DNA from 4 places in the Pseudomonas sp. WC2 genome. Region 3 is predicted to be linked to each of the others. Evidence: predicted binding sites of a transcription regulator. Region 3 holds the regulator's gene; each other region holds the start of a gene.
The links. The regulator sigma-54, encoded in region 3, starts transcription at its own class of promoters, with help from an activator protein. The targets are predictions, from matches to a motif close to ANTGGCATNNANNTTGCTNT.

Region 1: the regulator sigma-54 is predicted to act here: its motif matches at 3,204-3,223, upstream of ACQ4OE_RS15035 (flagellar basal body rod protein FlgF).
Region 2: the regulator sigma-54 is predicted to act here: its motif matches at 2,528-2,547, upstream of ACQ4OE_RS18490 (pilin).
Region 4: the regulator sigma-54 is predicted to act here: its motif matches at 4,062-4,081, upstream of ACQ4OE_RS22110 (circularly permuted type 2 ATP-grasp protein).

Annotation. Positions count from the first base shown of each region.
Region 1 is NZ_JBOBDR010000011.1:36,875-44,419, reverse strand. It holds gene ACQ4OE_RS15050 (flagellar basal body P-ring protein FlgI) at 1-802, opposite strand, end outside; gene flgH (flagellar basal body L-ring protein FlgH) at 830-1,525, opposite strand; gene flgG (flagellar basal-body rod protein FlgG) at 1,578-2,363, opposite strand; gene ACQ4OE_RS15035 (flagellar basal body rod protein FlgF) at 2,409-3,149, opposite strand; gene ACQ4OE_RS15030 (sigma-54-dependent transcriptional regulator) at 3,459-5,024, opposite strand; gene phhA (phenylalanine 4-monooxygenase) at 5,409-6,200, shown strand; gene ACQ4OE_RS15020 (4a-hydroxytetrahydrobiopterin dehydratase) at 6,270-6,626, shown strand; gene ACQ4OE_RS15015 (amino acid aminotransferase) at 6,626-7,545, shown strand, end outside.
Region 2 is NZ_JBOBDR010000014.1:130,825-138,369, reverse strand. It holds gene ACQ4OE_RS18505 (DUF748 domain-containing protein) at 1-854, shown strand, start outside; gene ACQ4OE_RS18500 (DUF2845 domain-containing protein) at 854-1,150, shown strand; gene ACQ4OE_RS18495 (BON domain-containing protein) at 1,419-1,769, opposite strand; gene ACQ4OE_RS18490 (pilin) at 2,065-2,481, opposite strand; gene pilB (type IV-A pilus assembly ATPase PilB) at 2,708-4,408, shown strand; gene ACQ4OE_RS18480 (type II secretion system F family protein) at 4,411-5,628, shown strand; gene ACQ4OE_RS18475 (prepilin peptidase) at 5,630-6,502, shown strand; gene coaE (dephospho-CoA kinase) at 6,499-7,122, shown strand; gene yacG (DNA gyrase inhibitor YacG) at 7,119-7,319, shown strand; gene ACQ4OE_RS18460 (energy-coupling factor ABC transporter permease) at 7,347-7,545, opposite strand, start outside.
Region 3 is NZ_JBOBDR010000007.1:214,098-221,642, reverse strand. It holds gene ACQ4OE_RS11170 (superoxide dismutase) at 1-167, shown strand, start outside; gene ACQ4OE_RS11165 (ZIP family metal transporter) at 197-1,090, shown strand; gene ACQ4OE_RS11160 (HPr family phosphocarrier protein) at 1,124-1,399, opposite strand; gene rapZ (RNase adapter RapZ) at 1,415-2,272, opposite strand; gene ptsN (PTS IIA-like nitrogen regulatory protein PtsN) at 2,275-2,739, opposite strand; gene hpf (ribosome hibernation-promoting factor, HPF/YfiA family) at 2,751-3,059, opposite strand; gene ACQ4OE_RS11140 (RNA polymerase factor sigma-54) at 3,133-4,626, opposite strand; gene lptB (LPS export ABC transporter ATP-binding protein) at 4,814-5,539, opposite strand; gene lptA (lipopolysaccharide transport periplasmic protein LptA) at 5,539-6,087, opposite strand; gene lptC (LPS export ABC transporter periplasmic protein LptC) at 6,074-6,646, opposite strand; gene ACQ4OE_RS11120 (KdsC family phosphatase) at 6,655-7,179, opposite strand; gene ACQ4OE_RS11115 (KpsF/GutQ family sugar-phosphate isomerase) at 7,179-7,545, opposite strand, start outside.
Region 4 is NZ_JBOBDR010000020.1:53,100-60,644, forward strand. It holds gene ACQ4OE_RS22075 (long-chain-acyl-CoA synthetase) at 1-76, shown strand, start outside; gene ACQ4OE_RS22080 (ankyrin repeat domain-containing protein) at 174-692, shown strand; gene ACQ4OE_RS22085 (hypothetical protein) at 780-1,310, shown strand; gene ACQ4OE_RS22090 (PLDc N-terminal domain-containing protein) at 1,382-1,573, shown strand; gene speE (polyamine aminopropyltransferase) at 1,744-2,619, shown strand; gene ACQ4OE_RS22100 (hypothetical protein) at 2,836-3,069, shown strand; gene ACQ4OE_RS22105 (ribonuclease E inhibitor RraB) at 3,279-3,626, shown strand; gene ACQ4OE_RS22110 (circularly permuted type 2 ATP-grasp protein) at 4,114-5,523, shown strand; gene ACQ4OE_RS22115 (alpha-E domain-containing protein) at 5,536-6,486, shown strand; gene ACQ4OE_RS22120 (transglutaminase family protein) at 6,483-7,286, shown strand; gene ACQ4OE_RS22125 (c-type cytochrome) at 7,402-7,545, opposite strand, start outside.

The DNA of each region.
Region 1 (7,545 bases), on a different contig from region 3:
CCTTGACGTTCTGGCCGATGACGATGGTGCCGGTACGCGAGTTGATGATGACTTTCGCCACTGCCTGACCCGGGTCGACTTCAAGGTTTTCGAGGATCGACAGATAGTCGACGCGCTGGCTCGGATCGAGCGGCGCGGTGACACGGATCGAGCCGCCGTCGATGGCTTGGGCGACGCCAGGGCCGAGCATGTCGTTGATCTTGTCGACGATGCGCTTGGCGGTGGTGAAGTCGGAGCGGTTGAGGTTCAGCGTCAGGCTGTTGCCCTGGTTGAAACCGCTCGGCACCGAACGCTCTACCGACGCACCGCCGGGGATGCGACCGGCCGACGGAACGTTGACGGTGATCTTCGAGCCGTCGCGACCTTCGGCATCAAAACCGCCGACCACCAGGTTGCCCTGAGCGATGGCGTAGACGTTGCCGTCGATACCCTTGAGCGGGGTCAGCAACAGTGTGCCGCCGCGCAGGCTCTTGGAGTTACCGATCGAGGACACAGTGATGTCGACCTGCTGACCCGGTTTGGCAAACGCCGGCAAGTCGGCACTGATCGACACCGCTGCAACGTTCTTCAACTGCACGTTGCCCGAGCCCGGCGGCACTTTGATGCCGAACTGCGACAGCATGTTGTTGAAGGTCTGCAGGGTGAACGGGGTTTGCGTCGTCTGGTCACCGGTGCCATTAAGCCCGACCACCAGGCCGTAACCGATCAACTGGTTGGAACGCACGCCGGAGATGCTGGCGATGTCTTTCAGCCGCTCGGCGTGGGCACCAAACGCTGCGGACATCATCGCCGCAGCGAGCATGAGGCTCTTGAAGTTCAACGTAGCCACCTAGAAAGGGAACAGCGGGCTGAGGAAGAAACGGTCGAACCAGCCTGGCTGACTCGTATCGGCAAACGCGCCGGTACCCGAGTAGGTGATGCGTGCATCGGCGACCCGGGTCGACGACACGGTGTTGTCCGTGGCGATGTCATCGGCGCGCACCAGGCCGGCGATGCGAACCAGTTCGTCACCGGTGTTCAGCGTTAGCCACTTCTCGCCGCGCACGGCGATGATGCCGTTGGGCAGCACGTCAGCGACGGTCACGGTGATCGAACCGGTCAGGCTGTTGCTCTGCCCCGACTTGGCGTCGCCCTTGGTCGAACGGTCGGCGCTGTAGCCGGCGTTCAGGCTCAGGTCGTTGCTGCCGATCGGGTTGTTCGTCGTCAGACTGGAACCGAACAACGACGTCAGGCCGATCTTGTTATCGCTGTTCTTGTCCATTTGCGAGTTGGCGTTCTTGCTTGCCTGGGTGCGCTCGTTCAGGGTGATGGTGATGATGTCACCGACCCGGAACGCCTTGCGGTCGCTGTACAGGTTCTGTTCGAAACCGGCCTGATAGATCGAGCCATTGTTGGCCGCCGACGGCAACGGCGTGCGCGGCAACACCGGAGCGTAGTAAGGGTCATTAGGCTTGGGCGTCGGTGCGACGCAGCCCGCGAGCGAGACGACCCCACCCAATGCCAGAACAGATACAAAGCGTTTCATGACCCTACCTCACGGTGTTGCAGGCAGCCTCATGGCTGCCACATAGACTTGATTACAGATTCTGCGTTACGAACGAGAGCATCTGGTCGGCGGTGGAGATCACCTTGGAGTTCATCTCGTAAGCGCGCTGAGTGGTGATCATGTTGACCATCTCTTCAACGGTGCTGACGTTGGAACCTTCCAGGGTGTTCTGCAGCGTGGTGCCGAAACCGTTCAGGCCCGGTGTACCGATTTGCGGCGCGCCGGAAGCAGCGGTTTCCAGGAACAGGTTGTTGCCCACTGCTTGCAGACCGGCCGGGTTGATGAAGTCGGCGGTTTGCAGGTTGCCGATCACCTGCGCGGCAGGGTTGCCCGGCACGGTGATGGACACGGTGCCGTCGGTGCCGACGGTGAAGCTCTGCGCGTTGTTCGGGATAACGATGGCCGGCTCCAGCGCGAAACCGCTGGCGTTGACGATCTGGCCATTGGAGTCGAGGTGGAAGGTACCGTCACGGGTGTAGGACGTGGTGCCGTCCGGCTGCAGGATCTGGAAGAAACCGCGACCGTCGATGGCCATGTCCAGCGGCTGCTCGGTGGTTTGCAGGCTGCCGGCGGTGAAGTTTTTCTGCGTGCCGACGATGCGCACACCGGTACCCAGTTGCAGACCCGACGGCAGTTCGCTGTCCTGAGTCGACTGAGCGCCAGGCTGCCGCTTGATCTGATACAGCAGGTCCTGGAACTCGGCGCGGTCACGTTTGAAACCCGTGGTCGACACGTTCGCCAGGTTGTTGGAAATGGTGGTCAGGTTAGTGTCCTGGGCGGACAGACCGGTTTTGGCAACCCATAGAGCCGGAAGCATTCGATTCTCCTCGTGCGCCTGTTTTACGGCGCGACGTTCTGATAATTAGCTGATCTGCAAGACCCGAGCCATGGCCTGGTCGTCGTCTTTGGCGGTGTTCATCATCTTGACGTGCAATTCGAACTGCTTGGCCAAGGCCAGCACCGAGGTCATTTCTTCCACGGCATTGACGTTGCTCGACTCAAGAAAACCCGACACCAGTTTGACGTTGGCATCGGCCTGCGCAGGCTGGCCGTCCTTGGTGTAAATCGAGCCGTCGAGGCCCTTGTTCATGTTCTTGATGTCCGGGTTGACCAGTTTGATCCGGTCGACTTCCGCCATGACGCGCGGGCCTTCGCCCATCGCACGAATACTGATGGTGCCGTCTTCGCCGACTTCGACCTGTTGCTCTGGCGGCACGGCAATCGGCCCGCCATTGCCCATCACGGCCATGCCGTTGCCGGCACGCAGCACGCCGAGGGCGTCGATGTTGAGGCTGCCGGTGCGCACATAGCTTTCACCGCCGCTAGGGTTCTGCACGGCGATATAGCCGTTGCCGGTCACGGCGACGTCGAGGTCACGACCGGTCTGCACCAGCGAGCCTGGGGTGAAGTCGGTGGCAGGCCGTTCGCTCATGGCAAACGCACGCGCCGGAAACACGTCACCGAACACCGGCATCGAACGCGCCTGCTCCAGGTCGCGCTGAAAACCGTTGGTGGAGATGTTCGCCAGGTTGTTGGCATGGGCCTTTTGCGCCAGTGCGTTCTGGCTGGCGCCGGTCATTGCCACATAAAGGTACTTGTCCACACTCTTTCCTCTGCATGCCGGACGTTTGCCGCCCACCGCTGTACTGCTGAGCCATAAGCAATTTGCAGACCAACTTTTTTCTGGCGGCGCGCGGCCCGGTAAACAAAGGACTTGGGGGATTTTGCGGGGGAATCTGAAATGTATCGAAGTCGAAAAACCGGCGGTGTTATGCCGCTTGGCGGCAATCCCGGCGAATGATCGTAATGATCGTTCCCACGCTCCGCGTGGGAATGCCTCAATGGACGCTCTGCGTCCGCTTTGGGACGCGGAGCGTCCGGGCCTGCATTCCCACGCGGAGCGTGGAAACGATCACGTGCTGCCCGGCTCTTTACCGACCTCATACTCGCGCAGCTTATTGGCAATCGTCGTGTGCGAAACCCCAAGCCGCTTACCCAACTGCCGACTGCTCGGATGCTCGGAATACAAGCGCTCCAGCACCGCTTTCTCGAAGCGCCCGACGATTTCGTCCAGGCCGCCCTCCAGCGAGAAATCGCCAAGCGGCTGACGCACGCCGTAATCCGGCAAACGAATATGCTCCGCCTTCACCGTGCCGCCATCGCACAGCGAAACCGCCTGGAACAGCACGTTCTCCAGTTGCCGCACGTTGCCCGGCCAGTGGTAATGACTGAGCCGATCCATCGCCGCCGGCGCCAGTTTTGGCAGCGAACAACCGATCTGCCGACTGGCCTGATCGAGGAAGTGCTCGACCAGCGGGGTCAAACCGTCGAGGCATTCGCGCAGCGGCGGAATGTGCAGCGAGAGCACGTTCAAGCGATGATACAAATCCTGGCGAAACTCGCCGCGAGCGCACAACTCGGACAAGTCGACCTGAGTGGCGCAAATCACTCGCACATCCAGATAGACCTCTTCATCACTGCCGACCCGGCGGAAGCAACCGTCCTGCAGAAAGCGCAGTAATTTGACCTGCAAGCGCGGGCTCATTTCACCGACGCCATCGAGGAACAGCGTGCCGCCAGCGGTCAATTCCAGCAGGCCAAGCTTGCCCTCGGCGCGTGCGCCTTCAAAGGCACCCGGGCCGTAGCCGAACAGTTCGGTTTCGGCCATCGACTCGGGCAAACCGGCGCAGTTGAGCGCCATCAACGGCGATTGCCCACGCGGGCTGGCGAGGTGGCAGGCGCGCGCGAGCAATTCCTTGCCGGTGCCGGTTTCGCCTTCTATCAATAGCGGCGCATCGAGCGGTGCCATTCTGCGTGCTTCACGGACAACAGCGGCCATGACTTTCGAGCTCTGGAAGATGCTGTCGAAGCCGCGTAATTCCTGTTTGCGCACATTGTAGATGCGCTCACCGACGCGGTCGGCGCGATGCAAAGTCAGCACGGCGCCGGCCATGGCTTCGCTGTCGTCGTGCTCCGATTGCAGCGGCGCGATGTCGGCGAGAAAGATGTCGCCTTTGACCTTGACCCGCATGCCGTTGATGCGTGATTTATTCGCACGCACCAGTTCCGGCAAGTCGAAGTCTTCGGCGTAGCGCGACAGCGGAATACCTGGCACTTCATCGACCCGCACACCGAGCAATTGCGCCGCCGCGCGGTTGGCGGCAACGATCGAGCCGCCCATGTCGATCGACAACACCGGAAATTCCAGCGCGCCGAGCAGCGCGTTCAACTCCATGTGCCGCCGCTCGCTCGGCATCAGCCCTACCCGCTTGACGCCGAACACGCCGGCGATCGCCTCGAACTTCGGTCGCAGTGCCTGGAACTGAATGTTGATCAGGTTCGGGCAATGCAGGTAAATCGCGTTGCCATGCTCGCCACCGACTTCGCCCCGCGCGACGTTGATCCCGTATTCCACGAGCAGGTTGAGGATGTCGCGCAGGATGCCGATGCGGTTCTGGCAATGGACTTTGATGCGCATAGAAAGAGGCCCGGCAAAAATGAAAGTTGAACACGACACCCTGTGGGAGCGAGCCTGCTCGCGAAGACGTCCGCACATCCAACCTTGATGTATCAGACAGATCGCATTCGCGAGCAGGTTCGCTCCCACAAGGGATAGCACCATGACTTTTCTGTCGAGGCGCACAGATTATTGTCAAGATTACGTGACAGTAGCTGAACTTTTCAAACCTGCGAATCGCCGCAAATGCGCGATATCGGCAAAACCGTAACGATTATTTTACGAAATGCAGGGAAATTTCCTACGAGAGTCCTGCCAAACGTACTGCACATCACCCCACTCTCGGGTAATTCTGAGTCCATCGCTGGACATAACAAAAACGAATTCCCCTAGCAGGAGAGCAGTATGAAGCAGACGCAATACGTGGCCCGCGAGCCCGATGCGCAAGGTTTTATCGACTACCCCGCCGAAGAACACGCGGTGTGGAACACGCTGATCACTCGCCAGTTGAAAGTGATCGAAGGGCGTGCCTGCCAGGAGTACCTGGACGGTATCGAGAAACTCGGTCTGCCCCACGACCGCATCCCGCAACTCGGCGAGATCAACAAGGTACTCCGCGAGACGACCGGTTGGGAGGTGGCCCGCGTGCCGGCGCTGATTCCCTTCCAGACCTTCTTTGAATTGCTCGCCAGCAAGCAGTTTCCCGTCGCGACGTTTATCCGCACCCGCGAAGAACTCGACTACCTGCAAGAACCCGACATTTTCCACGAGATCTTTGGTCACTGCCCGCTGCTGACCAACCCGTATTTCGCCGAATTCACCCACACCTACGGCAAACTCGGTCTGCAAGCGACCAAGGAAGAGCGCGTGTATCTGGCGCGTCTGTACTGGATGACCATCGAGTTCGGCCTGGTCGAAACCCCGCAAGGCAAACGCATCTACGGCGGCGGCATTCTGTCTTCGCCAAAAGAAACCGTTTATTCGCTGTCGGACGAGCCCGAGCATCAAGCCTTCGATCCGCTCGAAGCGATGCGCACGCCGTACCGCATCGACATCCTGCAACCGCTGTACTTTGTCCTGCCGAACCTCAAGCGTCTGTTCGACGTCGCCCATGAAGACATCATGGCCATGGTTCGACAAGGCATGCAGCTGGGTCTGCACGCACCGAAATTTCCGCCAAAGCCGAAAGCGGCCTGAGCAGAACCCGCTCGCGACTTGCGCGCAAAGATAGTAATTTCCAACAAGAATCGAATTCAGGAACAGACCATGTCCACTTTGAACCAAGCCCACTGCGAAGCCTGCCGCGCCGATGCGCCACAAGTCAGCGACGAAGAACTGCCGGTCCTGATCAAGCAGATCCCTGACTGGAACATCGAAGTTCGCGACAGCATCATGCAGCTGGAGAAAGTTTTCCTGTTCAAGAACTTCAAGCACGCACTGGCGTTCACCAACGCTGTCGGCGAGATCTCCGAGGCCGAAGGTCACCACCCGGGCCTGCTGACCGAGTGGGGCAAAGTCACCGTCACCTGGTGGAGCCACTCGATCAAAGGCCTGCACCGCAACGACTTCATCATGGCCGCGCGCACTGACGAAGTGGCCAAGACTGCAGAAGGACGCAAGTAATGCACTTCGACGCCATCGGCCGGGTCCCCGGCGACCCGATCCTCGGCTTGATGGAGGCGTATGCGCAGGACACCAACCCGCGCAAATTCGACTTGGGCGTTGGCGTCTACAAGGATGCCCAAGGCCTGACGCCGATCCCCGAAGCGGTGAAAATCGCCGAAGCGCGACTGGTCGACAGCCAGGACACCAAGACCTACATCGGTGGCCACGGCAACCCGCTGTTCGGCAAAGTCATCAACGAGTTGGTGCTCGGCGCTGACTCCAAGCTGATCGCCGAACAACGTGCCGGCGCGACTCAAACGCCGGGCGGCACCGGCGCCCTGCGTCTGGCGGCTGACTTCATCGCCCAGTGCCTGCCGGGCAAAGGCGTGTGGTTGAGCAACCCGACCTGGCCGATCCACGAAACGATTTTCGCCGCGGCCGGGGTCAAGGTCAGCCACTACCCGTACGTGGGCAGCGACAACCGCCTCGACGTCGAGGCCATGCTCGCCGTGCTCAACGAAGTGCCGAAAGGTGATGTGGTGCTGCTGCACGCGTGCTGCCACAACCCGACCGGTTTCGACTTGAACCATGACGACTGGCGGCGCGTGCTTGACGTGGTGCGCAGTCGCAATCTGCTGCCGCTGATCGACTTCGCCTATCAGGGTTTTGGCGATGGTCTGGAACAGGATGCGTGGTCGACTCGACTGTTCGCAACCGAGATTCCCGAGCTGCTGATCACCAGTTCCTGCTCGAAGAACTTCGGCCTGTACCGCGACCGCACCGGTGCGCTGATCGTCTGCGCGAACACCGCTGACAAGCTCATCGACATCCGCAGCCAACTGGCCAACATCGCCCGTAATTTGTGGTCGACGCCACCGGATCACGGCGCTGCGGTGGTCGCGACCATCCTCGCCGACCCGGAGCTGAAAGCGCGCTG
Region 2 (7,545 bases), on a different contig from region 3:
CCAAAGGCCAGCTCAAAGCCGAGAACAAAGTAGTGGTCGAGCAATTGCAGCTTGGCGAGAAAGTCGACAGCCCGGATGCCGTGAGCCTGCCGCTGAAACTGGCGATCGCCTTGCTCAAGGACGTCGACGGCAAGATCTCCATCGAGTTGCCGGTCACCGGTGATCTGAACAATCCGCAGTTCAGCGTGATGCCGATTGTCTGGCAGACCCTGCGCAACCTCATCGTCAAAGCCGCTGCAGCGCCGTTCAAGTTGATTGGCGGGCTGGTCAGCGGTGGTGGCTCACAGGATCTCGGCACCGTGTCGTTCGCCCCGGGTTCCAGCGAGTTGAACAAGGACGCCGAAGCCGCGCTGGTCAAACTGTCTCAGGCGCTGAAAGAGCGTCCGGCCCTGCGCCTGGAAATCGAAGGCACGGCGGCCAAAAGCAGCGACGGTCCGTTGATCGCCGAGCAGCGTCTGGAACGTGAATACCAGTACAACTACTACAAGATGCTCCAGCGTCGCGGCGACAAAGTCCCGGCTCAGGCCTCGCTGATCGAAGTGCCGGACAGTGAGAAAGGTCCGTTGCTTGAAGGCATCTACCGCACCCGCCTGAAAACCCAGCCGCCGGCTGAATGGAAGGATCTGGGCAAGGAAGAACGCACGGCGAAGCTGCGCGAAGGCGTGATCCAGTTCTGGAGTGGCAGCGATGTGCTGCTGCGTCAGCTCGGTCAAGACCGGGCCAGCAGCATCAAGGATTATCTGGTCGACAAGGGCCAATTGGCCGACGACCGCGTGTACTTCATCGACGCCAACCTGGGCGAGGCCGAAAGCGATGGCCGCGTAGTGACGCAAATGCACCTGGATGCCGAATGATGAAACGCCATTGGCTGGCCGTGCTGACACTGAGCTTCGCTGCCGGCCATGCCGCCGCGTCCGATACCCTGCGTTGCGGCAGCCAGCTGATCAGCCTGGGCGACCGCTCCAGCGAAGTGCTGCAGAAGTGCGGCGAGCCGGTCAGCCGCGACGTGCTGGGCTACAAGCGCAGCGCCAACCGGCGCGAGGAGTTTCAAGTCGAGGAATGGACCTACGGCCCGAGCAACGGCATGTACCAATACCTGCGCTTTGAAGGCAATCGCTTGCGGCAGATCAACAGCAAACGCGGTAACTAAACCAACACCAAACCCCTGTGGGAGCGAGCCTGCTCGCGAAAGCGGTGTGTCAGTCAAAGCTGTTTTGAATGACACACCGCTTTCGCGAGCAGGTTCGCTCCCACAATTGTTTTATGTTGCCCCTGAAATAGAACAGGCCCCGACACAAGTGGCGGGGCCCGTAATGGTCACATCCGTGTGACCGTTCGCATGAACTCTAAAGTTGCGGCAGACGTATGGCTCGGCCCGTCTGTCGCGCCTTCTCCCGGTCCAGGCGAGAAGTCATGCCTTACTCGGCTTTCAGGCCATCAGCGGAGACCGCTTTAACGCCTTTGATTTTCTTGGCGATCGCAACAGCGATGTCTTTCTGCGAATCGGTTACTGCAGTAGTCGACGACAGCGACACAACGCCTTTGTTGGTTTCTACTTTGATGTCGGTGCCTGGGATGCCTTTCTCGGTAACCAGGTCAGCTTTGACTTTGGTGGTGATCCAGGTATCTGAAGTAGCTTCTTTAGCCTGGGTAACTTCACCAGCAGCCAAAGTCATTGGAGCAGCCTGAGTGGTTTGGGCGAATGCGCCGGAAGCCATGGTCAGGGTCAGCGCGGTAGCAGCAGCGGCAGTGATAGCGAACTTCTTCATACGAGTAACTCCTGTTTTTCTGGAAAGTCTGCTGCATGTCTTGTCAGCAGGGTTACCGAGGTAGTTGCGAACGTTGTGCCAACTTTTTCAAACACATAAAAACCATATAAATCAATGAGTTATGAGAATCGAAAAATTCCGGATTCATGCAAAATGCATGACTCGGTAAATATTCACATGCAAGTTGCGGCTTTTTGGAAAGTTCCTAAGACGCTGAAATTATTGAAGCTTTTTTGAAGTACCGCGCAATGAAAAATGCCCCGCAAGTGCGGGGCATTTTTGTACAGCGACGAGGTTAAACGCCTGGGCAACTGGTGGTGCTGTAGTCTTTGGAGCCGGAGAACTTGCAGGTCCAACCGGCAGCGGCAGTACGGGTCAAGGTAACGGTTTGCCCCAGAACGGGCGCTGGAGCGTTGAGCAATGTGCAAGTAATAGTGCCCGTGCCATCGGCAACCTTGCCGGCCGCTGCCAATGTGCAGTTTTGGGTCGCTGATTTATCAGCGTTCACATTAGTGATGCTCGGATCAGCCGAACCAGCATTGATCACGTCTTCGAAATTGACCTTCAGCGCCGAAGCCTCGGCAATCCCTGCCGTCACCTTCGCACGCGCCTGATACTTGGAATACTGCGGCAAGGCGATGGTCGCCAGAATGCCGATGATCGCCACAACGATCAGCAGCTCGATCAGAGTAAAACCTTGTTGTTTTTTCATAGACACGCTCCATGCATGAGTCGAAATCTCATGATCTGAAAGTGACGCAGCATAGGCCATGCCAATGCGTTCGAGGCCCCATACTCGGGGCGTGAACCGCGAACAGCGCCATTTCCTACAACCTGCAACCGCACTATCTGACACTTTTTGTCACCTGCACCCGACGTGTTTGGCGCTGTCACTTGACTAGGCTATAAGTCATGAACTGCAAGCGTGCGGAATCCCCATGAATGACATCGCTCTGAGCGGTCTGGCCAAGCAATTGGTGCAGGCCGAACTGCTCACGGAAAAAAGTGCCCAGCAAGCCTGGCAGCAGGCCCAACGCAATCGCCAGTCGCTGGTCAGCTATCTGGTGCAGAACAAACAGGTGAAAGCCCTGCAGGTCGCCGAGATCGCGTCGGAGCATTTCGGCATGGCGTTTCTCGACCTTAACTGCCTGGACAAGGAAACCCAGCCCAAAGGTCTGGTCAGCGAGAAACTTGTGCGCCAGCACCACGCCCTGCCCCTGTGGCGGCGTGGCAACAAACTGTTCGTGGGGATTTCCGACCCGAGCAATCATCAGGCAATCAACGACATCCAGTTCAGCACCGGGCTGAGCACCGAAGCCATTCTGGTCGAGGATGACAAGCTCACCGATGCCATCGAGCGCTTCTTCGACACCCACGCTTCCGGCCTCGAAGACATGGCCGACGTTGACCTCGACGGCCTCGATGTTGAATCCGGAGATGACAACAAACAGGACGCCATTGGCGGGCTCGACGCCGACGATGCGCCGGTGGTGCGCTTCGTTCACAAGATGCTGCTGGACGCGATCAAAAGCGGTTCCTCCGACCTGCACTTCGAGCCGTACGAAAAGAACTACCGCGTGCGGGTGCGCACCGATGGCATCTTGCGCGAGGTGGCCAAGCCGCCGATCCAGTTGGCCGGGCGCATTGCCGCGCGCCTGAAGGTCATGGCCAGTCTCGACATCTCGGAACGGCGCAAACCCCAGGACGGGCGGATCAAGATGCGCTTGTCGAAAAGCAAGTCGATCGATTTCCGGGTCAACACCTTGCCGACCCTGTGGGGCGAAAAAGTGGTGATCCGGATTCTCGACCCTTCCAGCGCGCAAATAGGCATCGATGCGCTGGGCTATGAGCCGGCGCAGAAAGATTTGTACATGGCCGCGCTCAAGCAGCCGCAAGGGATGATTCTGGTGACCGGCCCGACCGGCTCGGGTAAAACCGTGTCGCTGTACACCGGCCTGAATATCCTCAACACCGTCGACATCAATATTTCCACCGCCGAAGACCCGGTGGAGATCAACATGGAAGGCATCAACCAGGTCAACGTCAATCCCCGGCAAGGGCTCGACTTTGCCCAGGCCCTGCGCTCGTTTCTGCGTCAGGACCCGGACGTGATCATGGTCGGCGAGATCCGTGACCTGGAAACCGCTGAGATCGCCATCAAAGCCGCGCAGACCGGTCACCTCGTACTCTCGACCCTGCACACCAACAGCGCAGCTGAAACCCTTACGCGTCTGCACAACATGGGTATTCCTGGCTTCAACATTGCGACGTCGGTCAGCCTGATCATTGCCCAGCGGCTGGCGCGCAAACTGTGCAGCCATTGCAAACGGCCCATCGAGATCCCCCGCGAAACGCTGATCAAGGAAGGTTTCCCCGCGGAACGCATCGGCCATTTCACGATCTACGAGCCGGTCGGTTGCGACCATTGCAACGGTGGCTACAAGGGCCGCGTGGGGATTTATGAAGTGGTGAAAAACACTGCAGAACTGCAACGGCTGATCATGGCCGAAGGCAATTCACTGGAAATCGATAGTCAAATGCGTCGCGACGGCTTCGACGATCTGCGCACCTCCGGGCTGCACAAGGCCATGCAAGGCATCACCAGCCTTGAAGAAATCAACCGGGTTACCAAGGACTGAACATGGCGGTCAAGGCAGCGAAAATGAACGTCTACGCCTGGGAAGGTACGGACAGGAAAGGCAGCAAGATCACCGGAGAGTTGAGCGGGCTGAATCCCGCACTGGTCAAGGCGCAGTTACGCAAACAGGGGATCAATCCCGGCAAGGTGCGCAAGAAATCCGCGTCCCTGCTGAGTTTCGGCAAACGCATCAAGGCCCAGGATATCGCCCTGTTCACCCGGCAAATGGCAACCATGATGAAGGCTGGCGTGCCATTGCTGCAGTCATTCGACATCATCGGCGAGGGCTTCGAAAACCCGGCGATGCGCAAACTGGTGGACGAGGTGAAACAAGAGGTCGCCGCCGGTAACAGCTTCGCCACAGCACTGCGCAAGAAGCCGCAGTATTTCGACGAGTTGTATTGCAACCTGGTCGATGCCGGCGAGCAGTCCGGTGCCCTCGATACGCTGCTGGAACGGGTCGCGACCTACAAGGAAAAAAGCGAACGGCTCAAGGCCAAGATCAAGAAAGCCATGACCTACCCCACCGCCGTGGTCTTGGTCGCTGCGGTTGTCACCGGGATTCTTTTGGTGAAAGTGGTCCCGCAATTCCAGTCGGTGTTCAAAGGGTTTGGCGCCGAACTGCCGGCCTTCACCCTGATGGTCATCAGCCTGTCGGAATTCATGCAGCAATGGTGGTGGGCGATTCTCGTCGCTTTGGTGGGGGCGATTTTTGGCACCCGCCATGCCCTGAAGAAATCCCAGGCCTTGCGTGATCGTCGCGACACCTGGCTGTTGAAACTGCCGCTGGTTGGCACATTGATGTACAAGTCCGCCGTCGCCCGTTTCGCGCGAACCCTTTCGACGACGTTTGCCGCCGGTGTGCCGCTGGTGGAGGCGCTCGACTCGGTGGCTGGCGCCACCGGCAATGTGGTGTTCAAACGCGCGGTGCTGCGCATTCGTCAGGATGTCGCGACCGGCATGCAGTTGAATTTTTCCATGCGCAGCACCGGTGTCTTTCCCAATATGGCCGTGCAGATGACCGCGATTGGTGAAGAATCGGGTGCACTCGACGACATGCTCGACAAGGTCGCAGGGTTCTACGAGGAAGAAGTGGATAACATGGTCGACAACCTCACCAGCCTCATGGAGCCGTTCATCATGGTCGTGCTGGGGGTGATCGTCGGCGGGCTGGTCGTGGCCATGTACCTGCCGATCTTCCAACTCGGCTCAGCGATCTGACATGCCTATCGACGAACTGTTTGTCCTGTACCCGCTGGCCTTTGTCGGCACCGCGCTGCTGTTGGGGCTGGTGGTCGGCAGCTTTCTCAACGTGCTGATCTGGCGTCTGCCGAAAATGCTCGAGCGCGATTGGCGCCAGCAGGCCCAAGACGTGCTCGGTCTACCCGGCGAAACGCCACTGCCCACCTACAACCTGATGCTGCCGCACTCCGAGTGCCCGCATTGTGCGCATCGCATCCGCCCGTGGGAAAACATTCCGCTGCTCAGTTATCTGTGGCTGCGCGGACGCTGTTCGGCCTGCGCCGCACCGATCAGCAAGCGTTATCCACTGACCGAGCTGGCGTGCGGTCTGCTGTCGGCCTTCATTGCCTGGCATTTCGGTTTTGGCTGGCCCGCGTGCTTGCTGATCTTCCTGACCTGGGGCTTGTTGGCGATGAGCCTGATCGACACGGAGCACCAGTTACTGCCCGATGTGCTGGTCATGCCGCTGCTGTGGTTGGGGTTGATCGTCAACAGTTTCGGGCTGTTCGTGCCGCTGCACGATGCTCTGTGGGGCGCGGTGGCGGGTTACATGGCGCTGTGGTCGGTGTTCTGGCTGTTCAAGTTGCTGACCGGCAAGGACGGCATGGGCCACGGTGACTTCAAGTTGCTGGCCCTGCTCGGCGCGTGGGGCGGCTGGCAGATTCTGCCGCTGACGATCCTGCTGTCGTCGCTGGTGGGCGCGATCATTGGCGTGCTTGTGTTGCGTTTGCGCAAGCAGGAAACCTCGACGCCGATCCCCTTCGGCCCCTATCTGGCAATTGCCGGCTGGATTGCCTTGCTCTGGGGTGGTCAAATAACCGACTTCTATTGGCAGTTTGTCGGTTTGAAATGAATACCCCTGTGGAAAAACCCTGGATTCTCGGCCTGACCGGCGGCATTGGCAGCGGCAAAAGCGCGGCGGCCCAGCACTTCATCGACCTCGGCGTTCATGTGGTCGATGCCGATCATGCAGCGCGCTGGGTAGTCGAGCCGGGCCGGCCGGCACTGGCGAAAATTGCCGAGCATTTCGGTCCCGACGTGTTACAAGCTGACGGCACGCTGGACCGTGCAGCCCTGCGCAAGCTGATCTTCGAAGTGCCGGAGCAACGGCGCTGGCTCGAAGCCCTGCTGCATCCATTGATCGGCGAGGAAATCGCTCATCACCTGGCACTGGCAAAATCGCCTTACGCGATTCTGGTTTCGCCGCTGTTGATCGAGTCCGGCCAATACGCGATGACCCAGCGCATCCTGGTGATCGACGCCCCGCAACAACTGCAGATCGAACGCACCTTGCAGCGTGACCAGACCAGCGAGCAGCAGGTTCAGGCGATCCTCAAGGCGCAATCCAGCCGTGAAGATCGCGTGAGCCGTGCCGACGACGTGGTGGTCAACGACCGCGACCTCACCTGGCTGCACAGCGAAGTCGAGCGTCTGCATCACTTTTACCTGACTTTATCCGGAGGCCAAGCATGAGCCAGATCCCCACCGTTGAATGCCCAACCTGCGGCGCACCCGTTGAATTCACCCCTGAAAACAAGTTTCGCCCGTTCTGTTCCGATCGCTGCAAACTGATTGACCTCGGCGCTTGGGCCTCGGAAGAACACAAGATTCCGGTCGCGCCGGATGCGGAAGACGAACTGTTTTCCGGCGATTTCGATCCGCGCCACTGATCCCGCTCAGGACAGCTCTGGTGGGAATCAAGGCTTGGGATCGTCGTCCTTCCACGGCGCCGAAAGGTAGCGCGTGCGGTTGAAGGTCTCGAGCCATTCCGGGCTGAACACCACGAGTGCACTGATGATCATGCCGTTGATGAACGCCTCGGGAAAAATGATCAGCCACAGGTAACCGATGAAATCCTCCAGCCATTCGGGCATGGCGAAGATGCCGTCGTACCAG
Region 3 (7,545 bases):
AGGACAGCCCGCTGATGAACGGCAATACGCCGATTCTCGGTCTCGACGTCTGGGAACACGCCTACTACTTGCGCTACCAGAACCGTCGCCCGGAATACATCAATGCGTTCTACAACGTGATCAATTGGCCTGAAGTGGCTGCGCGCTATCAGGCCGCACTGGTTTAAGTCTTCTATAAAAACAATCAAGGCTGACTATGGGCACTGAAACACTGGCGATCGGAAGTGGGCGTATGTTTCGTTACGCAGTGGGATCGCTATTGCTGTTGGCGGGGATGACGTTGCTGGTTGCCCACGGGCTGGAATGGCTGAATCTCGAACCGCGACTGTCACGGGCGTTGCAGGGCGGGGCGATCTGCGCCCTCGGCACGGCGCTTGGGGCTGTGCCGGTGCTGGTGATTCGGCGCATGCCTCAGGCGCTTAGTGACACCTTGCTGGGCTTTGGTGCTGGAGTGATGCTGGCGGCGACGGCGTTTTCGCTGATCGTGCCGGGCATTACTGCCGCCGAAAACCTGGGCATGACGCCGTGGGGCGCCAGTTCGCTGATCTGCTTCGGCATCATGCTCGGTGCTTTCGGGCTGTATCTGGTCGATCGCAAGGTGTCCGGCGCGTCCCCGGAAATGCTTGTCGGCACTGTCGATCACCCGGTGATTCCGCCGCGGATCTGGCTGTTCGTCTTCGCCATCATTGCCCATAACATCCCTGAAGGCATGGCCGTTGGCGTGTCTGCCGGCGGCGGCATGCCCGATGCGGACAGCTTGGCCATGGGCATCGCTTTGCAGGATGTGCCGGAAGGTCTGGTGATCGCGCTGGTATTGGCCGGGGCGGGGATGTCGCGGGTCAAGGCATTCCTGATCGGTGCGGCGTCAGGCCTGGTCGAGCCGGTGTTTGCCCTGTTATGCGCGTGGCTGGTCAGTCTGGCCCAGGTGTTGTTGCCGTTGGGGTTGGCGCTGGCGGCCGGGGCGATGTTGCTGGTGGTGACTCACGAAGTCATCCCGGAGTCGCGACGCAATGGTCATGACAAGCTGGCCAGTCTTGGCTTGCTGATCGGGTTCTGTTTGATGATGGTGATGGATACCGCGTTGGGTTAAACGGGGGAGGGAGCAAGCTCCCTCACTGGCGTATCAACCGCCTTCGTCGAAGTAGTTGTTGATCAACTTCACCAGCGCATCCAGCGCTTCCTGTTCCTGATGCCCTTCAGTGCTCAAATAGATTTTGGTGCCCTTGCCAGCCGCCAGCATCATCATCGCCATGATGCTTTTGCCATCAACCGTGGTTTCGGGGGTGCGGCCCACTCTGATCTTGCAATCCGGATACTGCCCAGCCACGCCCACGAACTTGGCCGACGCGCGGGCATGCAGGCCCAGTTTGTTGATGATTTCGATTTCCAGAGCAGGCATCGCGGTGTGAATCCTTTAGGTGAGGTCGCGGTGGCGAACCTGGACGTTCTTCAGGGTTTTCTGCAGGGCCTGACCCAGCCGTTCAGTCAGGTAGACGGAGCGGTGATGCCCGCCAGTGCAGCCAATGGCAATGGTGACGTAGGCGCGATTGCTCGCGGCGAAGCGCGGCAGCCATTTGTGCAGGTAGGTGAAGATGTCCTGGAACATTTCTTCGACCTCAGGCTGCGCCGCCAGATATTCGGCGACGGGCGCATCCAGACCGGATTGCTCACGCAGCTCAGGCTTCCAGTAAGGATTAGGCAGGCAGCGCACGTCGAACACCAGATCGGCATCGACTGGCATGCCGCGTTTGAAGCCGAATGATTCGACCAGAAAGGCAGTGCCGGGCTCCGGCTGATTGAGCAGGCGCAACTTGATGGTGTCGCGCAACTGGTACAGGTTCAGGTTGGTGGTGTTTATTTTCAGGTCGGCCAGGTCGGCGATAGGACCGAGGAGGGCGGTTTCATCGTGAATCGCTTCGGCCAGCGAGCGATTGGCGTTACTCAGCGGATGGCGACGACGGGTCTCGGAAAAACGCTTGAGCAGGGTTTCCTCGTCCGCGTCCAGGTACAGCACATCGCACTGGATGTGCTTGCTTCTGGCATCTTCAAGCAGTTCGGGAAAACGCGACAGATGGCTCGGCAGGTTGCGCGCATCGATCGACACGGCCACCAGCGGCTGCGCCAGTTCAGTGTGAATCAGCGCGCGTTCAGCCAGTTCCGGCAGCAAGCCTGCCGGCAGGTTGTCGATGCAGTAATAGCCGTTGTCCTCAAGGACATCCAGCGCGGTACTCTTGCCCGAGCCGGAGCGACCGCTGACGATGATCAAGCGCATGATTAGTGCCCGTTCTGCTCGTCCAGGACAACCTGATACAAGGCTTCGTTGCTCGAAGCGCTGCGCAATTTATCGCGCACATCCTTGCGATCCAGCATGCTCGCGATCTGGCGCAGCAACTCCAGGTGCGCATCGGTCGCGGCTTCCGGCACCAGCAAAACAAACAGCAGGTCAACGGGAGCGCCGTCGATGGCGTCGAAATCGATAGGGGCTTCAAGGTGCATCAGCGCGCTGATGGGCGAAGTGCAGCCCTTGAGGCGGCAATGCGGAATGGCGATGCCGTTGCCAAAACCGGTGGAACCCAGTTTTTCACGGGCAATCAGAGCCTCGAAGACATCTTGCATCTCCAGATCCGGGACTTCCCGGGCGATCAGGTTGGCAATTTGTTCGAGGGCTTTCTTTTTACTGCCGCCCGGCACGTTCACGAGGGAACGGCCGGGGGTCAGGATACTTTCAAGTCGGATCATGGAATGGGGGGTTATCGACCGGTTGCGCCCTGGAGGAGGCTTTGGGTCTTTTCCTTATGCTTTTTGAGTTGGCGATCCAGCTTGTCGGTCAGCAGGTCAATGGCGGCATACATGTCGTCATGCTCGGCATTGGCAACCACTTCTCCGCCGGGAATATGCAAGGTGGCTTCGATTTTCTGCTTCAGCTTTTCGACGCACATCGTGACCTGCACGTTGGTGATCTTGTCGAAATGGCGCTCTAATCGGTCGAGTTTTTCGTTGATGTAGGTGCGCAGAGGTTCGGTCACTTCCAGTTGGTGTCCACTGATGTTGACTTGCATACAGCTTCTCCTTCGTTGCCAGTGCATAAAGCGGCAGGCCGAAGAGCCTGCCACTGGAACGCTGTAACGTGGCTTACATCAACCGCTTGCGTTCGCTCGAAGGCGCGATCCCGAGGGATTCGCGGTACTTGGCGACGGTGCGGCGAGCCACCTGAATGCCTTGTGCCTCCAGTAAACCAGCGATCTTGCTGTCACTCAACGGCTTTTTCTGATTTTCCGCTGCAACCAGTTTTTTGATGATCGCGCGGATCGCCGTGGACGAGCATTCGCCGCCTTCGGAGGTGCTGACGTGGCTGGAGAAAAAGTATTTCAGTTCATAAATACCGCGCGGGGTATGCATGAATTTCTGCGTGGTCACCCGGGAAATCGTCGATTCATGCATGCCCACCGCTTCGGCGATGTCATGCAGGACCAGCGGCTTCATGGCTTCGTCGCCGTACTCCAGAAAACCGCGCTGATGCTCGACGATCTGGGTGGCAACTTTCATCAGGGTTTCGTTGCGGCTCTGCAGGCTCTTGATGAACCAGCGGGCCTCCTGCAACTGATTGCGCATGAAAGTGTTGTCGGCGCTGGTGTCGGCGCGACGGACGAAACCGGCGTACTGCGCGTTGACGCGAAGGCGCGGCACCGACTCCTGATTCAGCTCGACCAGCCAGCGCTCGTTGTCCTTGCGCACGATCACGTCCGGGACGACGTATTCGGCTTCGGTCGATTCGATCTGCGAGCCCGGCCGCGGATTGAGGGTCTGTACCAGTTCGATGACCTGGCGCAGCTCATCTTCCTTGAGCTTCATGCGGCGCATCAGCTGGCTGTAATCGCGGCTGCCGAGCAGGTCGATGTAATCGGTGACGAGGCGTTTGGCTTCAGCCAGCCAAGGCGTCTTGGCGGGCAGCTGGCGCAATTGCAGCAGCAGGCATTCGCCGAGGTTGCGCGCGCCGATACCGGCCGGTTCGAACTGCTGGATACGGTGGAGGACGGCTTCGATCTCGTCCAGCTCGATGTCCAGTTCCGGGTCGAACGCTTCAAGAATTTCTTCGAGGGTTTCGTCCAGATAGCCCTGATTGTTGATGCAGTCGATCAGGGTCACGGCGATCAGGCGATCAGTGTCGGACATCGGCGCCAGGTTCAGTTGCCACAGCAGGTGGCTTTGCAGGCTTTCGCCGACGGAGGTGCGGGTGGTGAAATCCCACTCGTCATCGTCGCTGCTCGGCAGGCTGCTGGCGCTGGTCTGGTAGACGTCTTCCCAGGCGGTGTCGACCGGGAGCTCGTTGGGAATGCGCTCGTTCCATTCGCCGTCCTCGAGGTTATCTACCGTCGGGGCCGTTTCCTGATAGGACGGTTCCTGGATCTCGGTGTTGGGCTTCTGTTCGGCGTTGTCGGCCAGCGGATCGGAGTTGTCGAAGTCGTCGCCTTCTTCCTGGCGTTCGAGCATCGGATTGGATTCCAGGGCCTCCTGGATTTCCTGTTGCAGATCCAGGGTCGACAATTGGAGCAGGCGGATGGCCTGTTGCAGCTGCGGTGTCATCGTCAGCTGCTGGCCCATTCTCAAGACTAGCGATGGTTTCATGGCAGGGGCTTAACACCTTATTCGCCGGCGCTATGCGCCATCCACTACAGGGCGCCGGGGCGCCAAACTTAAGCAAATTATATGCCTGAAACTGAAGTGTTTGCCTAGAGCGCTGTAACAATTAAAGCGTAGAAAAAGCTGCTTCATCGATACAGCACCCACGCAGCTCACTCGGGCACCATCATGCTTAGAGGCGGAATTCGTGACCCAGATACACTTCCTTGACCAGATCGTTGGCCAGGATGGTTTCTGCATCACCTTCGGCGATCAATTGACCGTCGTTGACGATGTAAGCGGTTTCGCAGATATCCAGCGTCTCACGCACGTTGTGGTCGGTGATCAACACACCGATGCCTTTGGCCTTGAGGTGGTGGATGATCTGTTTGATGTCGCCGACCGAGATCGGGTCGACACCGGCAAACGGTTCGTCGAGCAGGATGAATTTCGGCGCAGTTGCCAGCGCGCGAGCGATTTCCACCCGGCGGCGTTCACCACCGGACAGGCTCATGCCGAGGTTGTCGCGGATGTGGCTGATGTGGAATTCCTGCAGCAGGCTTTCCAGCTCCTTGCGGCGGCCAGCCTTGTCGAGTTCCTGGCGAGTTTCGAGGATCGCCATGATGTTGTCGGCCACCGACAGTTTGCGGAAGATCGACGCTTCTTGCGGCAGATAGCCGATACCGGCCTTGGCGCGACCGTGCATTGGCTGATGGCTGACGTCGAGGTCATCGATCAGTACGCGGCCCTGATCGGCCTGTACCAAGCCTACGATCATGTAGAAGCACGTGGTCTTGCCGGCGCCGTTCGGGCCGAGCAGGCCGACGATCTGGCCGCTGTCGATCGACAGGCTGACGTCACGCACGACCTGGCGGCTTTTGTAGGCCTTGGCCAGGTGCTGAGCTTTCAGAGTTGCCATTACTGGGCCTTTTTCTCGTCGTTTTTCGGCTTCGGCTGAATCACCATGTCGATGCGCGGACGCGCTTCGGTGACTTTGCTGCCGGTAGCGCGACCGGCGCTGGCCAGTTTCTTCACCGTGTCATAGACGATTTTCTCGCCTTGGGTGGTGTTGTTGTCCTTGTCGACAACCTTGGCCTTGTCGATCAGTACGACGCGGTTTTGCGCGGCATGGTACTGAATCGTCACGCCCCAGCCCTGTACAGGCTTGGTATCGCCAGCGGTCTGCAGCTGTTCGAAGTAAGCGAGGTTGCCGACCGAAGTCACCACGTCGATATCACCGGTCGCGGTGCGGGTGATGGTTACGGTGTTGCCTTTGACGATCATCGAACCCTGAGTGATGATCACGTCACCTTTATAGGTGGCAACGCCGTTCTTGTCGTCCAGCTGGGCATCGTCGGCCTGAATGCGGATTGGCTGCTCTTGATCGTTCGGCAGAGCCCAGGCGCTCACGCTTCCCAGTGCTGCGCCCAGACTGAGCAAAATAGGGAGGGTTTTAACGAGCCTCATACTGTCCTCTTACGTTCGATTGCAGGTGTATCCTGCTTTCCTTCAGGTACGCTTTCATTCCTACGCCAGTCGATACACCGCCAGCGCCCTCGATTCTAACGGGTTGCTCGGTCTGCGCATATTCCCGCTGCGGGAACACTGTCATGCGAGTGGAAGTGATCAGCGTGTCACGTTTCTTTTCATCGGTGCGCTTTACACGTACCGAATCGATCAGTTCGACTTCGGTGCCGCCAGAATTCACTTCGCCGCGTTCGCTGGTCACGTGCCACGGAAAGTCGGTGCCGCGGTACATGTTCAGGTCGGGTTTGGTGACCAGAGTGATGTCAGTCGCCTTGACGTGTTCAGCCTTGTCGGACGTCATTTCGTACTGCACCTTGCCGTCCGGCAGGTATTGCACGGTATGCGTGTTGGTCGCATACCAGTCGATAGGGTTGTCTACCGATGCGGTTGGCGGCTTGTCGAGGAAGCGCTCCGGACTGATGTTCCAGTAGCCGACGGCGGCGAAGATCGCCGCGATGCAGCCGAACAACAGAAAGTTACGAAATTTTTTGCTAAACATTGTTTGGCTCACAGATACGCAGCGTTGGCGGCATCGAGGCTGCCTTGGGCGCGCAGGATCAATTCGCAGAATTCGCGGGCGGCACCTTCACCACCCCGGGCGCGAGTCACGCCGTGGGCGTGTTCGCGGACGAAATCGGCAGCGTTGGCAACGGCCATGCCCAGACCGACGCGACGGATCACCGGCAAGTCAGGCAGGTCGTCGCCCAGATAGGCGACTTGTTCATAGCTTAGGCCCAGTTGTTCGAGCAGGCCGTCGAGTACGACCAATTTATCTTCGCGCCCCTGAAACAGATGCGGGATACCCAGATTTTTTGCTCGGCGTTCGACCACCGGCGTCTTGCGACCGCTGATGATGGCTGTTTGTACGCCGGCATTCATCAACATCTTGATGCCTTGGCCATCAAGGGTGTTGAACGTCTTGAATTCGCTGCCGTCTTCGAGGAAATACAGACGGCCGTCGGTCAGCACGCCGTCGACGTCGAAAACCGCCAGTTTGATCGCTTTGCCGCGTTGCAGCAGATCGTTGCTCATTACATGACTCCTGCGCGCAGCAGATCGGAAAGGTTGAAGGCACCGATCGGGCGATCTTCCTCGTCGACGACTACCAGCGCGTTGATTCGATGGTCTTCCATGATTTTCAGGGCTTCGGCGGCGAGCATCTCGGGCCGGGCGGTCTTGCCGTGTGCGGTCATCACCTGGTCGATGGTGGCGCTGCGGATGTCGATGCTGCGATCCAGCGTGCGGCGCAAATCACCGTCAGTGAAGATCCCGGCCAGTTTGCCGTCGGCTTCAAGGATCACGGTCATGCCCAGACCCTTGCGGGTCATTTCCATGAGTGCGTCCTTGAGCAGCGTGCCGCGTTGCACCTGCGGCAACTCGGCGCCCGCATGCATGACG
Region 4 (7,545 bases), on a different contig from region 3:
GCCGGGCAGCGAAACCTATGTGCAGGTCACTGACGACGTGCTGGCCGATATCCATCAAGGCAAATACCGTTATTGATTCTGGCTATGGCTGATCTTGAGAGAAAGGGGGTGACAGCGTGCGCCGCGCTCGGGAAACTGTCTGCTTTCCGATTGACCGAAAGTGGAGTTGCACCATGTCCGACCAAAGCCGCCAGATGACCCCTGACGAAGCCGCCGAATTCACCGAGCAGGTCTTCAACAAGGCACGCGACGGTGATGCCGAGATGCTCGATCGCTTGGTCACGGCCGGTTTGCCGGTAAATTTGAAGAACAGCAAGGGCGACACCCTGCTGATGCTGGCCAGTTACTACGGCCATGTTGATGCGGTAAACGTGCTGCTTAAACACAAGGCTGATCCGGAAATGCGCAATGGCAACGGCCAGAGCCCGATTGCCGGTGCGGCGTTCAAGGGTGATCTGGCAGTGGTCAAGGCGTTGGTCGAGGCGGGCGCCGAGCTTGAAGGCTCGTCGTTTGATGGTCGCACCGCGCTGATGATGGCGGCGATGTTCAACCGTGTTGAAATCGTTGAATACCTGATCAGCAAAGGCGCCAACGCCCACGCCAAGGACGCCAATGGCGTGACGGCGCTGGACGCCGCGCGAACCATGGGCGCGGTGGATACCACCGCGCAGCTGGAAAAGCTGTCGGGCTGAAATACATTTTCGATGGCCTGTGACGACGGAGAGAATGCGCTATCCTTCGCGCCCTCAAAATTCACCTTCGTCACAGGATCCGCCCTCATGAAAGCCGCACTCGCCGAACTCATCAGCAAAATCAGCTCTGGCTGCATGGGCGAGGACGAGATCCTGAAAGTGGCCGACGAAGCGGCGCAAGCCTACGCCGATGCCGACGCCTTTCTGGCAGCCAATCCGGACATCAACTACGACGACACCTTCCCGATTCCGTTGGGCGAGTGGGTCGTGGTGGGCAGCCTGCCGGAAACCGTGCTGTTCCAGGCCGACACCTACGTCGACCTGTTCGCCCAGATCGTCGCCTCGTTCGGCCCGACCGTGGACTTCAACCTCAAGCCCAAGCAGCTGGCCAAGACCGAAGCGCTGACTGCACTCAACCGCATTCAGGTGCAGATGAGCAGCCTGAGCAAGGAAAACGGCGGTTACACGCTGATGAACTTCAGCCAGTTGCTCGACGACGAGCTGCAAATGGTGCTGGTCTACGGCGACGACGTGCCTCGCGTGCTGGAATTGTGCGGCGAAGTCGGCATCGCCGCCGCGCCAGCGCTGGAAGCCCTGAAGATCGCTGTTCACGTCTGAGTGCAATAAAAGGGAACCCTGCGCGCGACCGTCTATCCTAAAAGTGCATGCCACTATTCTGGAGCGACACCATGGGTTCCACGTTCAACGGTCTGATTGGCCTGATCATCCTCGCCCTCGACATCTGGGCCATCATCAACGTACTGAAAAGCGGCGCGACCACCGGGATGAAAATTGTCTGGGTGCTGCTGATCATCCTCCTGCCAGTGCTGGGCCTGATCATCTGGGCGATTGCCGGACCGCGTGGCAACGTGCGGATCTGAATCAACTAACACCGCAATACCCATGTGGGAGCAGGCTCGCTCCCACATGGGATTATGGTTTGCCGATGAAGTGAGGTTCGACCTGTCATCTTCGGCAACGTAGAATGCGCGCCTTTCCCGGGCAATCGTCCCCACGATTGACGCCCGCGCATTCATCGGAGCACTTCACCATGACCGTCACCAAAACCAGCGAGTACCTGGAAACCCTCTACGAAGGCTACGGCCAGCGTTTTCGCATGGAAAAACTGCTGCACGAAGTGCGCACCGAACACCAGCACCTGGTGATCTTCCAGAACCCGCGCATGGGTCGTGTGATGGCGCTGGACGGCGTGATCCAGACCACCGAAGCCGACGAATTCATTTACCACGAAATGCTCACCCACGTGCCGATCCTCGCCCACGGCAGCGCCAAGCGCGTGCTGATCATTGGCGGCGGTGACGGCGGCATGTTGCGCGAAGTGACCAAGCACGCCGGCGTTGAACACATCACCATGGTCGAGATCGACGGCACCGTGGTCGACATGTGCAAAGAATTCCTGCCGAACCACTCCAGCGGTGCGTACGACGATCCACGGCTGAACCTGGTGATCGACGACGGCATGCGTTTCGTCGCCACCACCACCGAAAAATTCGACGTGATCATCTCCGACTCCACCGACCCGATCGGCCCGGGCGAAGTGCTGTTCTCGGAAAACTTCTACCAGGCCTGCCACCGCTGCCTGAATGAGGGCGGCATCCTCGTGACGCAGAACGGCACACCGTTCATGCAGATCGATGAAGTGAAAACCACCGCCGGTCGCCTGAAAAGCCTGTTCCCGGACTGGCACTTCTACCAAGCGGCCGTACCGACCTACATCGGCGGCTCGATGACCTTCGCCTGGGGTTCGACCAACCCGGCGTATCGCAAACTGAGCCGTGAAACCCTGCAGCAGCGCTTCATCGGCAGCGGCATCGTCACCCGCTACTACAACCCGGAAATCCACATCGGCGCATTCGCCTTGCCGCAATACGTGCTGCAGGCAATCAACAAGCCAAGCAACGACTGACACTGAACCTGCGATCTGCTCACTGATCATTCCCACGCTCTGCGTGGGAATGCAGCCGGGGACGCTAAGCGTCCCAAAGATCGCAGCCTTCGGCAGCTCCTGTAGCAGATGTCGTTTTTTTCATGTTCGCCCGCTGTAATCCTTTTGAACCAACTTTCGGCGTACACAGTCGAGATAGTTGTAAGCCCATTTGCGGGTTTGATCGAGGAGGCACCGATGCAAAAGTGGAAAGTCACTTTCGTGGACGATCATGGTGAAATTGTCGATGAGGTGTTCGAGCGCGCGGAATGCCCTAGCGACGATGAGGCCGCACAACTGATCAAGGCGAAGCTTCTGCCCGTCGCCGCCGCACTGGATCTGAACGATCTGGAAGGGCGCACCCCCGACGCCGGGGCGAAAAGCCTGAAAACCCAGAACAGTATTGAAATCCGCAGCATCACTCCCGTCTGACATTCTTCCCGTCACCTTTCACACCAGGCCTTGGCAGCAGCTCTAACTTGGGGCTACTCTGCAAGCGAGATCAGCGAACGGATCGCTAAGGTCTGGTCTTGTCAGCTACATGCTTGTTCCCGCGTGCAACCACGTTGCCGTAGTACTTTGGCCAAAGGCCCGGGGCGGGAATACGGAAAGTCTATCCATCTATGCGAGGGGGACGATTCATGAGCACAGCCTATCAAGAAGACATCAGCAGCAATGTTCTGCGCCGCATGAAAGAAGGCGGTTTCGATTTTTCCCGATTCCATCCGATCGAGTTCTACGCCATTTTCCCGGACGAGGAGCGGGCGCGCAGGGCCGCGGGCAAATTTCGCGGTGAGTCCATCAATGCCCAGGTCAGCGTGCGTGACGACGGGGCGTGGGCGCTGGAATTGAGCAAAGTGATGTACGCGACCTATGACGATATTGGCGATTTCGAGCAGGGCTTCTCCGCCGTGGTCGAACCGCTGGGCGGCATCATCGAAGGCTGGGGCGTCAAGCAGGAGGTACGCAACCGCCACCGTTTGAACTGATGACCTGATTCAACAGTGATGCAACGGCTGACCCTCGGGTCGGCCGTTGTCGTTTCCGGCGTTCGTAAACCATTGTGGCAAAACCCTGAAACAAGAATCCCAGGCAAAAAAAAGCCACCGGAGAGGGTGGCTAAAAGGGAAGACCGATAAGGAGAGGAAACCGGTCAGGGTTAAGGCAGGGCGGGCTGCGCGGGCAGTCCAGGTCAGTTGAGCTGAAGACTTTTCAGCGCTGTGGCCGAGCAAGTTTTGCAGCGAATGCGCGGATTATCCGCACGCGGCGCCGGGCAGTGAAATCAACTCTGACTATGCTGGTGATAGGCGATGCAGTGCGTCGCAATGAAGCGGGGGCAATCGGCTTGGGGCATTTGCCGCACAGGAATGGTGCGGCGTCTGTGGCGTGATTATCCAACCGATTGAAATCAAAGCGTTTATGCCGATGGCACGGGCCTTGCGAAGGCCTGTATGTCCGGGTGACAAGGAGTACGGCATGATCCGCACCTATTTTGATGAAATGTACGATGCCGGCGGCCAGGTTCGCCCGCATTATCGGGAGTTCGCCCGATGGCTGGCCGACACGCCTGACGAGCTGCTGGCCCAACGGCGACGCGAGGCCGATCTGCTGTTCCATCGTGCCGGGATTACCTTCACGCTCTACGGCGACGAGCAGGGCACCGAGCGCCTGATTCCGTTCGATACCATTCCGCGCAGCATCCCTGCCAGTGAATGGAGGATCGTCGAGCGCGGCTGCATCCAGCGCGTCAAAGCGCTGAACATGTTTCTCGCCGACCTTTATCACGAACAGCGCATCATCAAGGCCGGGATCATTCCCGCCGAGCAGGTGCTGGCGAACGAGCAATATCAGCTGGCAATGCAAGGCCTGGATCTGCACCGCGATATCTATTCGCACATCTCCGGCGTCGATCTGGTGCGCGATGGCGACGGCACGTATTACGTGCTCGAAGACAACCTGCGCACGCCGAGCGGCGTCAGCTACATGCTCGAAGACCGCAAGATGATGATGCGTCTGTTCCCGGAGCTTTTCGCCGCGCAACGCATCGCCCCGATTGACCACTACCCGAACCTGTTGCTCGACACCCTGAAAAGCTCGAGCCCTATTGACGACCCGAGCGTGGTGGTGCTGACGCCGGGGCGCTTCAACAGTGCGTTCTTTGAGCACGCGTTTCTCGCCCGGGAAATGGGCGTGGAACTGGTCGAGGGCGCGGATCTGTTCGTGCGTGATGACAAAGTCTTCATGCGCACCACCGACGGCCCGAAAGCGGTGGATGTGATTTACCGCCGCCTCGACGATGCGTTTCTCGATCCGCTGGCTTTCAACCCCGACTCAATGCTCGGCGTACCGGGCCTGCTGTCGTCCTATCGCTCGGGCAACGTCGTGTTGGCCAATGCCATCGGCACCGGGGTGGCGGACGACAAATCGGTCTATCCGTTTGTCACCGACATGATCCGTTTCTACCTCGACGAGGAACCGATCCTGAAGAACGTGCCGACCTGGCAATGCCGCAACCCGTCTGAACTTTCCCATGTGCTGGCCAATCTTCCAGATCTGGTGGTCAAGGAAACCCAAGGCTCTGGCGGTTACGGCATGCTCGTCGGGCCAGCGTCGACCAAGGCAGAAATCGACGCCTTTCGTGAGCGCATCAAAGCCAAACCACACGCCTATATCGCGCAACCGACGTTGTCGCTGTCGACTTGTCCGACCTTTGTCGAAAACGGCATTGCGCCGCGCCATATCGACTTGCGTCCGTTTGTCTTGTCCGGTCGCGAAACCCGCGTGGTGCCCGGCGGCTTGACCCGCGTGGCGCTGCGCGAAGGCTCTCTGGTGGTGAACTCATCCCAGGGCGGCGGAACCAAGGACACCTGGGTGGTCGAGGATTGAAGGAAGCTTGCCATGTTAAGTAGAACTGCCTCGGATCTGTATTGGATGTCGCGTTACCTGGAGCGGGCGGAAAACCTCGCCCGGATGCTCGATATCAGTTATTCGCTGTCGCTGATGCCGCAAGACGGTCGCGGTGACGGTCTGCACGAATTGGCCATGCCGCTGCTGATCACCGGCACCCTTGACGATTATCTTGAGCGTCACGGCGCGTTGCATGCTGAACGGCTGCTGCACTTTTTCGCCCTCGATGCCGCCAACCCGGCGAGCATCTACAGCTGCCTCGGTGCGGCGCGGGCCAGTGCCCATGCGGTGCGCGGACGGATCACGGCGGATATGTGGGAGAACATCAACTCGACGTGGCTGGAGATCCGCGGCATCGCTGAACAGGGCCTCAGTCGCTATGGCATGAGCCGTTTCTGCGAGTGGATCAAGGAACGCTCGCACCTGTTTCGTGGTGCGTCTTACGGCACGATCATGCGCAACGATGCCTTTCGTTTCATTCGTCTCGGCACCTTTATCGAACGGGCGGACAACACGCTGCGATTGCTCGATGCCCGCTATGAGATGGCCGGCGATCAAGCCGAAGCGGTCAGCGACGGCACGGCCCACGCCTATTACCAGTGGAGTGCATTGCTGCGAGCGCTGTCGTCGTTCGAGGCGTACACCGAAATCTACCGTGATGCGCCCGGCGCCCGACATGTCGCCGAGTTGCTGTTGTTGCGCGCCGATGTGCCGCGCTCGCTGCGGGCCTGCACCGAAGAGATCGATCAGATTCTCGCGCAACTGCCCGGGGCCAACGGTCGCCCGGCGCAGCGCCTGGCCGCGGAAATGGATGCGCGCCTGCGCTACACCGGCATTAACGAAATCCTCGAAGAAGGCCTGCATGCCTGGCTGACCGAATTCATCCCGCTGGTGCGCCAGTTGGGCAACGCCATTCACAGTTCCTACCTGGAGGCTGCATGAGACTTTCCATTAGCCACGAGACCACTTATCACTACGAAGATAAGGTGCGGGCGAGCATCCAGTACCTGCGGCTGACCCCCCACGACAGCGAGCGTCAGCATGTGCTGAGCTGGCAACTCGACCTGCCGCGCCCGGTGCGCGCGCAACTCGATCCATTCGGCAACATCCTGCATGTGCTGACCATGGATGAACCGCACGAGGCGATCATCATCGGTGCACGCGGGCAGGTCGATATCGACGAACTGCGCGAGGCCGAACACGAGAGCCAATCAGCGTTGCCGTTCCTGCGCTTCACCCGGTTGACCGAGGCCGATGAAGCGTTGCGAGCGTTCGCCGAAAGATCCTGCAAGCAGCGGCGTGATCGCACGGCGTTGATTGATCTGATGCACGGCTTGAATCAGCACATGACTTACACGCCGGGCTCCACCGAAGTCGACACCAGCGCCGCTGAAGCTTTCGCCGGGCGTGCCGGAGTTTGTCAGGATCACGCTCACGCGTTTCTGGCGTGCGCACGCAGCCTCGGGATTCCGTCGCGTTATGTGTCGGGGTATTTGTACAGTGAGGATTGCGAGCATCTGGCCAGCCATGCCTGGGCGGAAGCGTGGCTTGATGACGCATGGTACAGCTTTGACGTGACCAACGAACTGGCGCGGCCGGAGCGGCACCTGAAACTGGCGGTGGGCCTGGATTATCTGGATGCCTGCCCGGTGCGCGGCATGCGTCGGGGTGGCGGGTGTGAGCAGATGCACGCGAAAGTGTTCGTCTCGCCGACCCCCGTGATCTCCGTCCAGCAACAGTAAACGCCCGTACTCCTGTGGGAGCGAGCCTGCTCGCGAACGCGGTTTATCAGTCACTGGTGCAGTGTCTGACACGCCGCTTTCGCGAGCAGGCTCGCTCCCACAGGTGAAATGGCGTTTACGGCTTAACCTTGCGCCCTGCCATGTGTTTCAGGTATCCCACCAACATCTGCAAATCCCCATCCGGCAACACCTCTGCCGAAAACCCCGGCATCTTCGCCTGCGGCCAGTGACGCAAACTCTGCGGATCACGAATGTAGCG